One region of the Sphingobium sp. TKS genome, then DNA from elsewhere that is predicted to be linked to it. Evidence: riboswitches for the same ligand, from Rfam matches in the RefSeq annotation. Region 1 holds a riboswitch; the other holds the start of a gene.
What was found. A riboswitch is a leader RNA that binds a small molecule or an ion and turns the genes downstream of it on or off. The one in region 1 is predicted to bind S-adenosylmethionine.
Positions count from the first base shown of each region.

Region 2: it holds a riboswitch for S-adenosylmethionine, as region 1 does, so the genes downstream of both, K426_RS04485 (DUF3293 domain-containing protein) here and K426_RS08820 (homoserine O-succinyltransferase) in region 1, are expected to answer to the same signal.

Region 1 covers NZ_CP005083.1:1,746,722-1,753,821, reverse strand. The annotation lists gene htpG (molecular chaperone HtpG) at 30-1,913, shown strand; gene K426_RS08835 (NAD(P)/FAD-dependent oxidoreductase) at 2,042-3,268, shown strand; gene K426_RS08830 (2'-5' RNA ligase family protein) at 3,281-3,784, opposite strand; gene K426_RS08825 (sugar transporter) at 3,888-4,307, shown strand; gene K426_RS08820 (homoserine O-succinyltransferase) at 4,304-5,230, opposite strand; SAM-I-IV-variant riboswitch at 5,274-5,380, opposite strand; gene mltG (endolytic transglycosylase MltG) at 5,522-6,493, opposite strand; gene fabF (beta-ketoacyl-ACP synthase II) at 6,504-7,100, opposite strand, start outside.
Region 2 covers NZ_CP005083.1:886,718-893,817, forward strand. The annotation lists gene K426_RS04475 (AAA domain-containing protein) at 1-2,745, opposite strand, end outside; gene K426_RS04480 (hypothetical protein) at 2,898-3,329, opposite strand; SAM-I-IV-variant riboswitch at 3,495-3,601, shown strand; gene K426_RS04485 (DUF3293 domain-containing protein) at 3,630-4,058, shown strand; gene metK (methionine adenosyltransferase) at 4,165-5,367, shown strand; gene K426_RS30170 (HD domain-containing protein) at 5,634-6,602, shown strand; gene K426_RS04500 (IS256-like element ISSpma2 family transposase) at 6,952-7,100, shown strand, end outside.

The sequences.
Region 1 (7,100 bases):
TTCCATTAGGGAGAGATTTCGATACCGCCATGACCATCACGACCGGCACCGCACCCGAAACCCGTTCCTTCGAGGCCGATGTCGCCCGGCTGCTGCACATGATGGTGCACTCGGTCTATTCGGACAAGGACGTCTTCCTGCGCGAGTTGATCTCGAACGCGGCCGACGCCTGCGAAAAGCTGCGCTACGAACTGCTGAGTGATCCCGCGATCGCAGGCGACGACGGCCAACCCCGCATCACCGTCACGCTCGACCCCGAAGCGCGCCAGCTCATCGTCGAGGATAATGGCATCGGCATGAGCGAGGTCGAACTGGCCGAAGCGCTGGGCACCATTGCACGGTCCGGCACCCGCGCCTTCATGGAGCGCGTCACGGCAGCCAAGGAAGGTGAAGGCGCGCAACTCATTGGCCAATTCGGCGTCGGCTTTTATTCCGCCTTCATGGTCGCGGACAGTGTCGACGTCTTCTCTCGCCGCGCCGGTGCCGACACCGCCGCGCATTGGGCGTCGGACGGCATGGGCAGCTACACCATCCAGCTTGTCGAGCTGGCGCAGGCTCCTGCTCGTGGCACCCGCATTGTCCTCCATCTGAAGGAAGACGCCGCCAATTATACCGAGCATTTCACCACCCAGCGCATCATCACCGCGCAATCCGGCCATGTCCCCGTCCCCATCTTCCTCAAGGAAAAGCCGAACGCCGAGGAAAAGCAGATCGCGGACGGCGCGGCGCTCTGGACCCGTCCGAAATCGGACATCACGGCGGAGGAATATACCGACTTCTACCGCAGCGCCGCCGGTCAGTTCGATGAACCCGCCCTGACGCTCCACTACCGCGCCGAGGGGCTGCACGAATATTCGGTCCTCGCCTTCCTGCCCTCCATGCGCCCCTTCGACCTGTTCGACCCGGATCGCGCAGGCCGGATGAAGCTCTATGTCCGCCGCGTCTTCATCACCGATGAGGCGCAGATATTGCCGCGCTATCTGCGCTTCGTGCGCGGGCTGGTCGACAGCAACGACCTGCCGCTCAACGTCTCCCGCGAGATGATCCAGGAAAGCCCGGTGCTCGCCGCCATCCAGAAGGGCGTGGCCAACCGCATCCTGTCCGAACTGGACAAGCTGGCGGACAAGGACGCGGAAGCCTATCGCAGCTTCTGGGAGAATTTCGGCGCGGTCCTGAAGGAAGGCCTGTTCGAGGACTTCGCACGGCGCGAGACGCTGCTTGGCCTCGCCCGCTTCAAATCCACCGCTGGCGGAGAGGATTGGCGCTCGCTCAAGGATTATGTCGGGGCGATCAAGGACAATCAGACCGCGATCTACTACGCCACCGGCACCGATCTCGACCGCCTCGCCTCCTCGCCCCAGCTTGAGGGTTTCCGCGCGCGCGGGATCGAGGTGCTGCTGCTCACCGATCAGGTCGACAGCTTCTGGGTCACCGCCGGGGTCGATTATCAGGGCAAGCCGTTCAAGTCGGTGACACAGGGTCTGGCCGACCTCAGCCTGATCCCGCTGGCCGACGGCGAAGCGCCCGCGACGCAGGCATCGGCAGAGGTCGACGGCTTCATCGCCTATGTGAAGACGGTACTGGGCGAGGAAGTCTCCGACGTCCGGGCATCGGAACGTCTGACGGAAAGCGCTGTCTGCCTGGTCGCGCCCGACAATACGATGGACCGCCAGCTCGAAAAGCTGCTGGCGGGCGCCGGACGACTCGACAATGCGGCCAAGCCCGTGCTGGAGATCAATCCGCGCCATGCGTTGATCGCAAAGCTCGGTACGCTGGCCGAAGACAGCGACCTGCGCGAGGACGCGGCGAAACTGCTGCTGGATGAGGCCCGGATCGCGGACGGCGAGCTTCCGACCGACCCGCGCGCCTTTTCCGCACGCCTCGCTCGCATGATCGGCGGGGCAATCGGATAAGCCTCCGGCGGCCGGGTCGCGCCCGGCCGCCGCCCCAATGATAACAGTATCGGACGACAATCCGCTTGCCAGCCTCGCGAAAGCGCGCCAAGCACGCGGCAACAGGAAAATGAGGGGATAGCGCGTCGATGAGCTATTATGACGTTCTGATCGTGGGTGCGGGACATGCCGGGGCACAGGCGGGCATTTCGCTGCGCCAGCTTGGTTTCGAGGGCTCGATCGCGATGGTGGGCGATGAAAAGGATCCACCTTATGAGCGTCCGCCGCTGTCCAAGGAATATTTCGCGGGCGACAAGAGCTTCGATCGCATCCTGATCCGCCCCGCGAGCTTCTGGGAAGAGCGCAAGATCGACATGCTGCTCGGCCTGCGGGTGAAGGCCGTCGATCCCGTGGGCAAGTTCGTGACCGCGGGCGACCGGGAAATCAGCTATGGCAAGCTGATCTGGTGCACTGGCGGTTCCCCACGCATGCTGAGCTGCGCCGGTGCCGACGCGCCTAACGTCCATGCCGTGCGCCGCCGCGACGATGTCGACGCCATGATGGCGAAGCTCGACCAGATCAGCCATGTGACCGTGATCGGCGGCGGCTATATCGGCCTGGAGGCGGCGGCGGTCCTGTCGAAATTCGGCAAGAAGGTCGTGCTGCTCGAAGCGCTCGACCGCGTGCTGGCACGCGTGGCGGGCGAGGAACTGTCACGCTTCTACGAGGCCGAGCATCGCGCCCATGGCGTTGATCTCCGCACCGGCGCGCGGATGGACTGCATCGAAGTCACCGATGGCCAGGCGACTGCCGTGCTGATGGAAGATGGCGAGCGGATCGAGACCGACATGGTGATCGTCGGCATCGGCATCATCCCCGAAACCGGCCCGTTGATCGCGGCGGGCGCGGCGGGCGGCAATGGCGTGGACGTGGACGAATATTGCCGCACCAGCCTGCCCGACATCTATGCGGTGGGCGATTGCGCCGCCCATGCCAACAGCTTCGCCCGGGGCGCGCAGATCCGGCTTGAGTCGGTGCAGAACGCCAATGACCAGGCGAAAACGGCGGTCAACCACATCATGGGCAAGGAAGAAGCCTATCATGCGGTTCCCTGGTTCTGGTCGAACCAATATGATCTGAAGCTCCAGACCGTGGGGCTTTCGACCGGGCATGATCAGGCGATCCTGCGCGGCGATCCGGCGACCCGCAGCTTCTCCGTCCTCTATCTCAAGGGGGGCAAGCTGATCGCGCTCGACTGCGTCAATGCGGTCAAGGATTATGTGCAGGGCCGCGCCCATGTCATTTCCGGCGCGGTGCTGGATCAGGCGCAGTTGGCGGACGCCTCGGTTCCGCTCAAGGAAGTCGGCCTCGCCTGATCGAGATGAAGGTCAGCCCCGAAAGCTGGCCTTCACCGCCAATTCCCAAGGCCCGCCGCGATAATGCCAAGCCGCAAGGCCAGCGATCGCGAGCGGCCTCGGGCGGAAATCGCGTCGTAACGCCGTCGCCAGTTTCTTTGCCTCCGCCGGTTCGACCTTGTTCTGCACCGTGATGTGGAGACGCGGCCGCCCCTGATCCTGCGGCACCAGCAATCCGGCAAAAGCTTCCCCCAGTTCATGGCGCATCGCCATCAGGTCCGGGCTTTCCACCCGATAGGCGACACCCCGCCCCAGCAGCATCACCTCGGTCAGCCTCGCACCGGGCGGCGGACCTGCGCAGAGCCGCTTCAAACGCCGCGCCACTTCCCCCAGAGCGGAGGGGGGTAGATGATGGAACAGCGTGATATGCGCCGGCACCAGATTGCGTTCGGCCGGAAAATGCGCGCGGCGCAAGCCTTCCGCCCAGCCGAAATCCGCCGCGCCCATCAAAGCCGTCACGACGATCGGCGCCGCCAAAGCCTCATTTGCCAAAACCCGGCATATCCTTTCGCAAAATCCCGCCAGCCCTATGATCCCCCCACGGCCTCGGTAGGCAGGCCGCCGACAGAGGGGGAAAGTCATGACCGCACCGCGATCCTTTCGGGCCATCGGGATCATATTGCTGCTCTGGAACCTGATGGGGGTCGCCGCCTTCATCATACAATATACCGCCGACCTCGGCCAATTGGCGAAGACCGATCCTTATACGGCAAATATCTTCGCCGCCATGCCGGTCTGGGCCTGGGCTACCTATGCGGTCGCTGTCGGCGCAGGCACGCTGGGCGCGACCCTGCTGCTGCTCCGCAAGGCCGCCGCTGCGCCCTTGTTCCTGCTCTCGATCGTCGCGGTGATCGTGCAGTTCGGCTACAGCTTCATCCATACCGACCTACTGGCGGTGAAGGACATTACGGCGGCGATCTTCCCTGTTGTGATCCTGATCATCGCTATCTTCCAATGGCGCTATGCCCGCAGCCTGATTGCAAAGAGCATCCTCCGCTAAGCCGCGGTCAGCGCCGGCTGCTGTCCGACCACCCCCAGATCGAAGGGCGCGGTCTGGTAGATTTCGTTGATCCAGTTGCCGAACAGCAGATGCGCATGGCTGCGCCAGTGATTTAGCGGAGCCTGCGCCGGGTCATCGCCAGGAAAATAATGGGCCGGCAACTGCCTTGCCCCGTCACGCGCATATTCGTCGGCCAGCGTCAGCCTGTCATATTCCAGATGGTTGAACATATGCAGGAAGCCGCGCCCCGGATCACCGATCAAACAAAGGCCCGATTCCGCGCTATCGGCCAGAATCTGCAAGCCGCGCCCGTCGGGGATATCCTCCTGCCGCACTTCCGACCAGCGGGACACCGGCACGCAGAAATCGTCGGAAAAGCCACGCATCCAGGGCGACGACGGCAGATGATTGTGATGCCGGAACACGCCGAAGGCCTTGCGCTCCAGCGCATGCTTTTCCACGCCGTGGAAATGATGCAGCGCTGCCTGCGCCGCCCAGCAGATGCTCAAGGAACGATGCACATGGGTCTGCGTCCAGTCGAAAATGGCACGCAATTCATCCCAATAGCTGACCTCTTCGAACGGCAGCGTTTCCACCGGCGCGCCGGTGATGATGAAGCCGTCGAACCGTTCATCCCGTACATCGCTCCATGGGCGATAGAAGGACGCCATATGATCGGCGGAGGTGTTGCGCGAAACATGGTCGCTGATCCGCACCAGCGTCAGTTCCACCTGCAGCGGCGTCGCCCCCAGCAGCCGGGCGAGCTGGGTTTCCGTGCTGATCTTGTTGGGCATGAGGTTGAGCAAGGCGATCCGAAGAGGCCGGATGTCCTGCCGCACCGCATCGGCCTCGCGCATGACAACGACGCCTTCGGCCTCCAGCGTGCGGCGGGCGGGAAGATCGTCGGCTATCTTGATCGGCACGTCACGTCATTCCTTGCTTCGGAGCGACGCTTAACGATGTGGCTTGGGTCCGCTTGGTTGCCGGATCGGCCACATCCTCCTTTACGGAGTGCCACCTTGCCCGGATCGGCAGGTTGGCGTTGGGCGTCGCCCCAACTCTTGATGCTGATGGCTGGATAGGCGGGTAAGTGGCGTTTGGCAATCGCTGCTTTACGGAAGAAAAGGAAAACTTCGCCTGCTAATGACCAGAAGCGGACGTTTGACGGAAATGACGTCCACCTTCCACCCAAACAACCTATAGACCTGTGCAGGCTAAAGCTCTCCCCGAGCCCGCCGGATTTCAAACCATTTCCGCACATTCTCATTATGTTCTTGCAGCGTATCGGCAAAGATATGCCCGCCCTTGCCATCCGCGACGAAGTAGAGCGCCTTCGTCTCCGCGGGATGCAAGACCGCCAATATCGACAACCGCCCGGGATTGGCGATCGGCCCCTTGGGCAGCCCGGTCATCGCATAGGTATTATAATCGTTGACAGCCGCGATCTCCGACTTCTTGATCCTGCGTCCCAGCGGCTTGCCCTTGGTGATCGGGTAGATGATCGTCGGGTCCGCCTGCAGCATCATGCCGACCTTCAGCCTGTTGCCATAGACCCCCGCCACCATCGGCCGCTCGGACGGCACGCCGGTTTCTTTCTCGACGATGCTGGCCAATATGATGGCCTGCTTGGGCGTCTTGGCGACGCTATTGGGCGCCCGCTCCGCCCACAGCTTCGTGAGCGCCTTGTCCATGGCGCCCTGCATGCGCCCCAGCACCGCCGCCCGGCTCTCGCCCTTGTCGAAGGCATAGCTGTCGGGCAGCACGCTTCCCTCCGCCGGCACCGGGATATCGCCGGTCAACTCCTCATTCGCCTTCAACCGCTCATAGACCAGGATCGAGGGCATCCCCTCCGGTATGGCCACGAGCCGGGTCAGCGTCTTGCCGCCCTGGAGAATGCCGAAGATATCGCTGTTGCTGGCGCCCTTGGGGATCAGGAACTCGCCCGCCTTGATCGACTTGCCGCGCCCGAAAACCTTGGCGCGGGTCAGGAAAGCGTCGGCGGAGCGCACCGCGCCCTTCTGCTTGAGCAGTACCGCCGCATCCGCAATCGTCGCGCCTTCGGGCACCACGATCTCTATATCCCTCGTCGCCGGTCCCGCCTCTGTCCATCCATAGACGAAGCGGAATGCAACGAAAGCCGCGACGGCCAGGCCGATCAGCAATATGCCAGAGCCAAGCCGCCGCATGCGTCGTGTCTCAGACCGCCTTCATGATCAGCGAAGCGTTGGTGCCACCGAAGCCGAACGAGTTGTTCAGCACCGCGCGCACCTTGCGCTCCTTGGCGACGTGCGGAACCAGGTCCACGCCCTTGCAGCTTTCGCTCGGCTCATCGAGGTTCAGCGTCGGCGGCACGATCTGGTCGCGCATCGCCAGGATGCAGAAGATGCTCTCCACCGCGCCCGCGCCGCCCAGCAAGTGGCCGATGGCCGACTTGGTCGAACTCATCGACATGGTCGACAGATGTTCACCGAACAGCCGCTTCACCGCGCCCAGTTCCAGCTCGTCGCCCAGCGGGGTCGAGGTGCCATGCGCGTTCACATAGTCGATATCCGCCAGCGAAAGCCCCGACTTCTTGAGCGCCATCTGCATCGAGCGATAGCCGCCATTGCCCTCCGGATGGGGAGCAGTGACGTGATAGGCGTCGCCCGACAGACCGTAGCCGATGACTTCGGCATAGATCTTGGCACCACGCGCCTTGGCCCGCTCATATTCTTCCAGCACAACCACACCCGCGCCTTCGCCCATGACGAAGCCGTCACGGTTGACGTCATAGGGCCTCGAAGCCTTTTCCGG
Region 2 (7,100 bases), 860 kb from region 1:
CTGCGAGGCAATAAGGACCCGTTGTCCAGATCTAACGAAATGCGCGCAGGCCGCCGCAATCATCGTCGTTTTTCCGGTTCCGGGCGGTCCCTGAATGTAGGCAATTTCGGGAGCCGCAAGCATGACTTCCACCGCACGAGCCTGATCTTCGTTAAGGCGGTACAGGGTGGCAATTCCCGCATTGAGAAGTCGGCCTGATTTTGCCATCGGCCTCGACACTTGCGAAACATTAAAAATCGACGCCATCAAGTAGGGTGCGGCGGTCAGCCGGCTCCTATGCTTGCCTCCAGGCGCGAGGAATTGAAGCTGTCTCAGCGCATCTCGGTATCGTGCAATCTGTGTGCGAGCGCCGGCCGCTTCCGACATATTGCGCAATCCGAAAGATGCATCGTCAGGGAGTTCCGCTAGAGCTGCCGCATCTCTGACCCCAAGCACAATGCGAACAGATCTGGCTGCGCCATTAGGCCAAGGACAGTGCCTTGAGATATCGATCGTTGGGTTTTCTTCGACGACTTCGACACTGTCGCATCGAAAACTGCTTGCGGTGCTACCCAACTGTTCTTGAGCGCCCCATTGGAAAAGTTCCATACGCGGCTGTGAGCCAGCAAACTTCGGCCCGGATGTGAGCATCCGTGCAACCTGCTTAGTCTCGCAGAAGAGGTATCCTTCCCAGATGCGTCCCTTCCATTCTCCCGGACCAAGAATCGCCGAGGGAGCCCTTCGAAGGATCTGTTCATCGGCCCAGTCAAGGTAGCCGCGCCAGTCACGAAGGCGACCTTCGAGCTCAGTCAGCAAGACTGGCGCCGGAGATGCGGCTTGGCCCAGAAGATCTTCCAGAGGGTGCGCGGCTGCCGGAAGCCTGTTCCTGGACGTATGCCGGATCAATGTAATGACCCGCTCAAACGGGCGCGGCTCGCTGTCGGGAACAAGAGCGGCGTCTAGGAAATAGATGGTGGTATTGCCCGGGGTTCTTTCCTCGTCGTATGCGAGGCGGCACAAGACGCAGATCGACATTGCGTCCGGTAACGCGCTTTTCAGTTGGGGAAGAACCTTCGCAGGCCGGAAAAGTGCGAGTGTGCCGCGCTTCTCTTCCGAGACGACGGACACAAAGAACGCCCGCTCTTCTCCCTCATCGCCAAAAAATTTATCACAAAAATCATCAATGAAGTTCGCCCGATCTTCTTCGGCCGGCTCATCGGCTTCGAAAGATGAAGCAAGGACTGATGCCAATCTTTCATCGTCCCTGTTCACGTAGCCGGTCTGCGAGCGGCGCTGCAGAAGGACTGGCAACGAGGCAAGCGTCAGCGGTTCGTCGCTCGCTCGTCGATAGGCCATGTGGCCCATCGGCGTTGGGTTCCCCAGAGCTTCTTTTTCCCGGAACGATGAAGTGGTGGGGTCATAAACCATGCCCGCGCGTGGCGCGCGATCCTGAAGTCGAACACGCCATCTTTGCGCCTCGCTCTCGAGGCCTTCCAGTTGAGCATTTTCCTGACGCTCGCAGTCACGAAGGTCATCATTTAGCTTCGCGCGTCGTTTTTCGAGCAAGCATTGCAGCCGCTCTTGCTTGCGCCCAGCGCGAAGATGTCGGGAGTTCATCGTGGCAATGCTTGCCTCGATCGCTTCGAGGCTCAGCTGTGCCTTCCTAAGCCGATCATCGAAGTAGGCATCAATGAGTTTACGTTGCTCATCCTCGTAGCGCGCTTCTTGCAGGGAGATTTCGGATAGCTGCGCGGTGAGACTTGTCGAGATTCCCGCAGACATGCGTTCGATGTCAGAGAGATGTGCCGCCGCTTCGTTCGAGTCATGCAAGGCAATGTCTGTGAGTTTTTGGCGCACGGAATTTGGCAGTGATGCAAGTTGCCGTTCGTGCGCACGACGGCTTTCATCAAGCTTCAGATCGAGATTCGTAATCGTCGCCTGGGTCGTGCTCAATCTGCTCTGACATGCCTTCAGGTCTCTCGCGATTTCGTCTTCGCTGCGCGAAAGTAAGTTCCATGGATTCAGGCGGCGTGCAAGCCAGCCTAGTCCCTCGGCTGATGCTAACTGCGAGGCGCGCGCACGCGCTTCGTTGAGCTCCTTCTTCAGCTGCGAGAGCTCCCCTTCCGCGGCCAACTGCACATCACGCTGTTCTGCCAAAGAGTGTTGTAACTCTTGCGAAATTTTCCGAAATTTGATTTCGCAAGCGTCAATTTCCGTAGCAAGCGCATCTCGGTAGGGTTGCGGCTCCAGCCCTGCAATAAGAGACGAAAATAGGGCATCGCTATCGAACTTGCGTGTCGCAAAGGCCTGTTGCTCGTGGGCAAGCTCGTCACTGCGTTTCAGCAGCGCATCAATCTGACCTTTGCGCCGTTCAATCTCTTTGTCAGCGTCGGTCAAAGCTGCGTCAGCATGAGCCTTCGCCGTCGCTATTTCCGCTTCAGACCATTGATGTGCCTTGCCCCGTTCGAGAAGGAACCGAAGCTCATTGCGCTCTTCGGTGAGTCGTCGAACGCTGGCAGCAATCTGTTCACCTTCGCTGACCGTCTGCTCCAAGAAAACGTGCAGCCTGCTGAGCCTGGAATTGGCGCGTTGTTGCAGCTTGGACGCAGATAATTGAGCATTATTTCGGACATCTTCCGATCTCTGAGAAAGCGATTGCAGTGCAATTTCGTCGGCTCGGAAAAGGGCGCGAACATGATCAACAAGGAGGCTTTCAATCCCTTCGGAAAACCGGATCGCTGATGAACTACGGGACTTTTCGATCAATTTATTTGCCTTCGCGCTCTGCGCCTGTCGCGCTTACATCTAAATTGACCAATTGGATTTTAAAACGCATCGAGTGGCAGCAGTTTACGTTATCCAGATTAAAATTCGGCAACAGGTGTTATCGTAATTTTCGCTCGCCTCGTCCCGTGCCTTTAGCTGTCCTTGAGGCAAGCGGACATGGCAGCGAGATCCGAATCTAGAGCGGCGCGCAAGCCCAAAGCAGCTCGTGTTACATCGATGTCGCTGAAACCGTCTGCCATCACCAGGACATGGCCGGCTCCGCCGGCGGGACCCTGATGGTCAGGACAGTCGTAGAGCGCATCCACGGCAGGAATGGCCCCGACGATTTGATCGACCGAGTCGGCCTGGAAACATAGCTCGGTAGCTCCGCTCCCGAAATCGACGACGACGCACCGCCCGACTGCCTCCAACTCATCGGCGAGTTGTGCGTAAGTCCAGAAGTCAAACCCATTGAGGGGCGCCAGTGCTGCCTCGAAAGCGGCGTTCCCGTCGAAAATCAGACCCAGGAAACTCGGGATCTGCTCTGGTCCTTCGTCATCCGTGTAGTTGTCTGGTTCTATCAAGGGTTGCCTCCAAATGGCCCAGTTTTCGGATGGTCGTTACGGGTCATGCCGACCGACCGCAAAACGGTCGCCGACCAACTGTCGGACCATTGAGCCACCGCAGCCGCCCATCTGTTCGGGATTGCGGCTCTCGCTTGCCTTCTCGCGCAACGTAGGCTAGCATCTGGTGGTCATCAAGAGTTGGGTCGACGCCCACACCAACCTGCCGTTCCGGGCAAGGTGGTTTTGCGAAAGCAGATGTGGCCCACATCCGGGCAACGAAGCGGAAGCTGTGTCGACCCTCCAATCTGGAGGGTTTCCATGTCCAAGACATCACTCGATCCTACCCTTATTCAGGCCTATCGGCGAACGCGCTACAGCGCAGATCTGGGCGGTGAGGCCATCGTGCTGCGGATCGATGTGCCTTCTGTAGTGGTGGCCGCCGCGATCCAGGCGAGCAGTTCTCCCGGAGCTGCCTTCATCACCGCGGAGAATCCCTACAGCAGCCCGAACTCTGCACAGGAGAACGCGGCATCGATGGCGTTGCTGAAAGGTGAACTCGAAGCCCTGGGAGCCACGGTTTTCGAAGGGGTGGGGCAGGGGGACGACCCCGCTTGGCCTGGTGAGGCGAGCTACCTTGCTCTTGGCCTTTCGCGCGATCAGGCCTGCCTGCTTGGACGAAAGTACCAGCAAAACGCGATCGTATGGATCGGCGTCCATGGGACGCCCGAGTTGGTTTTGCTGCGCTGACCTGTCGGCCCAGGCATTGATTGGTTTGGCCCGCCCAAGGGCCGGGGGGATTTGTTCCTGATTGCCGCCCCCGACATCGTCAAAGCGGCTAAAACTGGAGACTTTTATGTCTGTTTTTGAAGGGTTGTTCACCTCTGAAGCCGTATCGGCCGGGCATCCTGATAAGCTCTGCGATCAGATTTCGGACGCCGTTCTCGATGCCTTCCTGAGGCTCGATCCCAATGCCCGAGTCGCTTGCGAGACCTTCGCTGCAAACGACAAAATCATCGTGGCTGGGGAGTTCCGGACCACCCGACCGGAAGACTTTGCCGCGGTTGAGGCAGGAGCACCTGAGCTGGTTCGCGCTGTCCTGCGCGAGGTAGGCTACGGCCACGAAGCCACTGATATTGATCCAGCTACTTGTGAAATTGAGGTCCGCTTCAATCGTCAAAGTCCGGAAATCGAGGCGGGAGTCGATGGCGGAGAGGAGACGGGTGCCGGCGATCAGGGCCTCATGTTTGGTCATGCCGTTGCTGAGACCGAACACTTCATGCCGCTGGCCTGGTCGCTCGCGACGGATCTTGTCGCTCGCGCCAGTGAGCTTGTGGGGGAGGGGGGCAGCGCGTTGAGGCCTGACGGCAAAGCTCAGGTCACTGTGCGTTACCGCGAGGGCAAGCCGGTCGGCGTGGAGACGGTCGTGTTGTCATGGCAGCATCAGTTTGAGAGCGAGCTCGAGGCGGTCAGGGCTCTGCTGCAGGCCGAAGTGATTGACCAGGTCATTCCGTCCCACCTGCGGACCCCTCAGTTCAAGGCGCTCATCAACCCGGCCGGGCCATTCACCGTAGGCGGGCCCAAGGGTGACACGGGCCTTACCGGACGAAAGATCATCGTCGACACCTACGGCGGCGCTTGCCCCCATGGCGGGGGCGCCTTCTCCGGCAAGGATCCAACAAAGGTCGACAGGTCGGCCGCCTATGTCGCAAGGCACATCGCCAAGAATATTGTGGCTGCCCGCTTGGCAAACCGTTGCACCGTTCAGCTGGCCTATGCGATCGGTGTCGCCGAGCCTGTGTCGGTGAACGTCGAGACCTACGGAACCGGCACAATTCCCGATGCCGCGCTGGCGACCGCAGTTCGAGCTGCGTGGGACCTGACACCTGCGGGGATCATCCGCGATCTCGACCTGCTGCGTCCCATCTATTCCGACACTGCCGTGCTCGGCCATTTCGGGCGTTGGCGCTCACCGGCGCACCATCGCTGGGAGCGCCTCGATAAGGCCGCAGCATTGGCTCACCAACTGTCCCAGGACAGCTTGGAGGCTGTAGGCTGACGCTTGAGAGGCGCGCGGGTCGAACCTTCGCATCCTCGGTACCGCGATGCCGCGCGCCCTCCTGCGACCTATTTTGTCATAGCTATTGCCTATCGAGCGCCAGCCAGAATGTCCCGCTTCGTCACTCAACAGGAGAAAAGCCTATTCGCACTTACGTTTGTCCACGCTGCCGGACCAAGTCGGGCGTCAACATCATCTACGGCATGCCGGGCCTAGACCTCATTGACCGTTCCGATCGCGGTGAAATCGTGTTGGGCGGGTGCGTCATGGGTAAAGATATGCCTGATCATAGGTGCCGCGATTGCGGCCATGAATGGCAAATCACTAATCGCTCGGAACGCCTTGGCGGGCAGTCTCTTGCGGGCCACGCCAACGGTAACGCTTTGGCTCTGGTTCTCGACGCGGCAAGCTTCGCCGCGGACCGGCACCGGCAGCAGCGTCGCAAGGATGTTGATGCTTCGCCCTACATCAACCATCCGCTCGCCCTCGCTCGCATTCTCGCCCTCGAGGCAGGCGTCTCTGATCCCCAAGTGATTGCCGCCGCGCTCCTTCACGACACGATCGAGGACACGGAAACGTCTCTTGAGGAGCTCGAAACGAGGTTCGGAGCGCTGGTCGCAAGGATTGTCGCGGAAGTGACCGACGACAAGTCCAAACCCAAGGCGGAGCGCAAACGGCTCCAGGTCGAGAAAGCTGCCACGAAATCGTCCGAAGCCAAACTGGTGAAGCTTGCGGACAAGATCAGCAACCTTCGGGACATCGTCGCTTCCCCTCCGGCAGATTGGCCGCAGCAGCGGAAGGCTGAGTATTTCGAGTGGGCGAGGGATGTCGTATCTGGCCTTCGTGGCGTAAGCCCGCAGCTCGAGGTCGCCTTCGACACTATTCACGCGCAGGGCACCGCGCTGTTTGAGTTGCCACAGGCACCGGGTTCCGAAGTCTCGACGAGGACGCCGTCAAACTCGAACAAAGGCCATACCTTCATCGTTGAGGATGGTGCAGTTGTGGCTGACTACTACCACTTCGGCGCCGACGTCGATTACGAGTTCGCCGTGCAGATCCGCTTCGGTCCGGACGCGCAAGAGCGGCTGGCAGAACTGCTGGTGCTCGCACAGCCGGTTTCGCCTGACGCACTGGCTGAGGCTCTGCGAGACCGGTTCGGCACCTATTACGCCACTCGTGATTTCGCCGATGAGAATGGCATCAGCTATGAGGCGCGGCGGGACATGTGGCCATGAGGGGCTGCGATCCTTCCACGCCGTAGCCACATACAAGGAAGCGGACGGGGGTGTAGCTTCGCGGATTCGCAGCTTCAGATGCACATCTCTGGTCTTGGTTTGGCTCTCAAACCGGTTGGCCGCATGGGAGGTGCACCCCATCGCAAAAGGACCAAAAACGGGGGTATGGGTGGGGGTATTTCAGGGCTCAGTGTTAGCGTCCGCGCTCGTGGTGTAATTTCCGGTGTAGGCGATGGTGTATTCCGGGGTGGGGCATGCCCCACCCCGGAATGCGGCGTCGCTGGTGGCCACCGGGTTCATCGTTATGGTGGAGTTTGCACACTTCAACCGTGACGAAGAGGAGTTCCCGATGACCGAGGACAGATTACTGATCGAAGAGCTGGCTGCAAAGGGCGGCCAACCGGATTTTTTGCGCACCATCGCCGAGAACGTGCTGCAGCTGATCATGGAGGCCGACGTTGATGGCCTGATCGGCGCGGGTCGCCACGAACGCAGCAG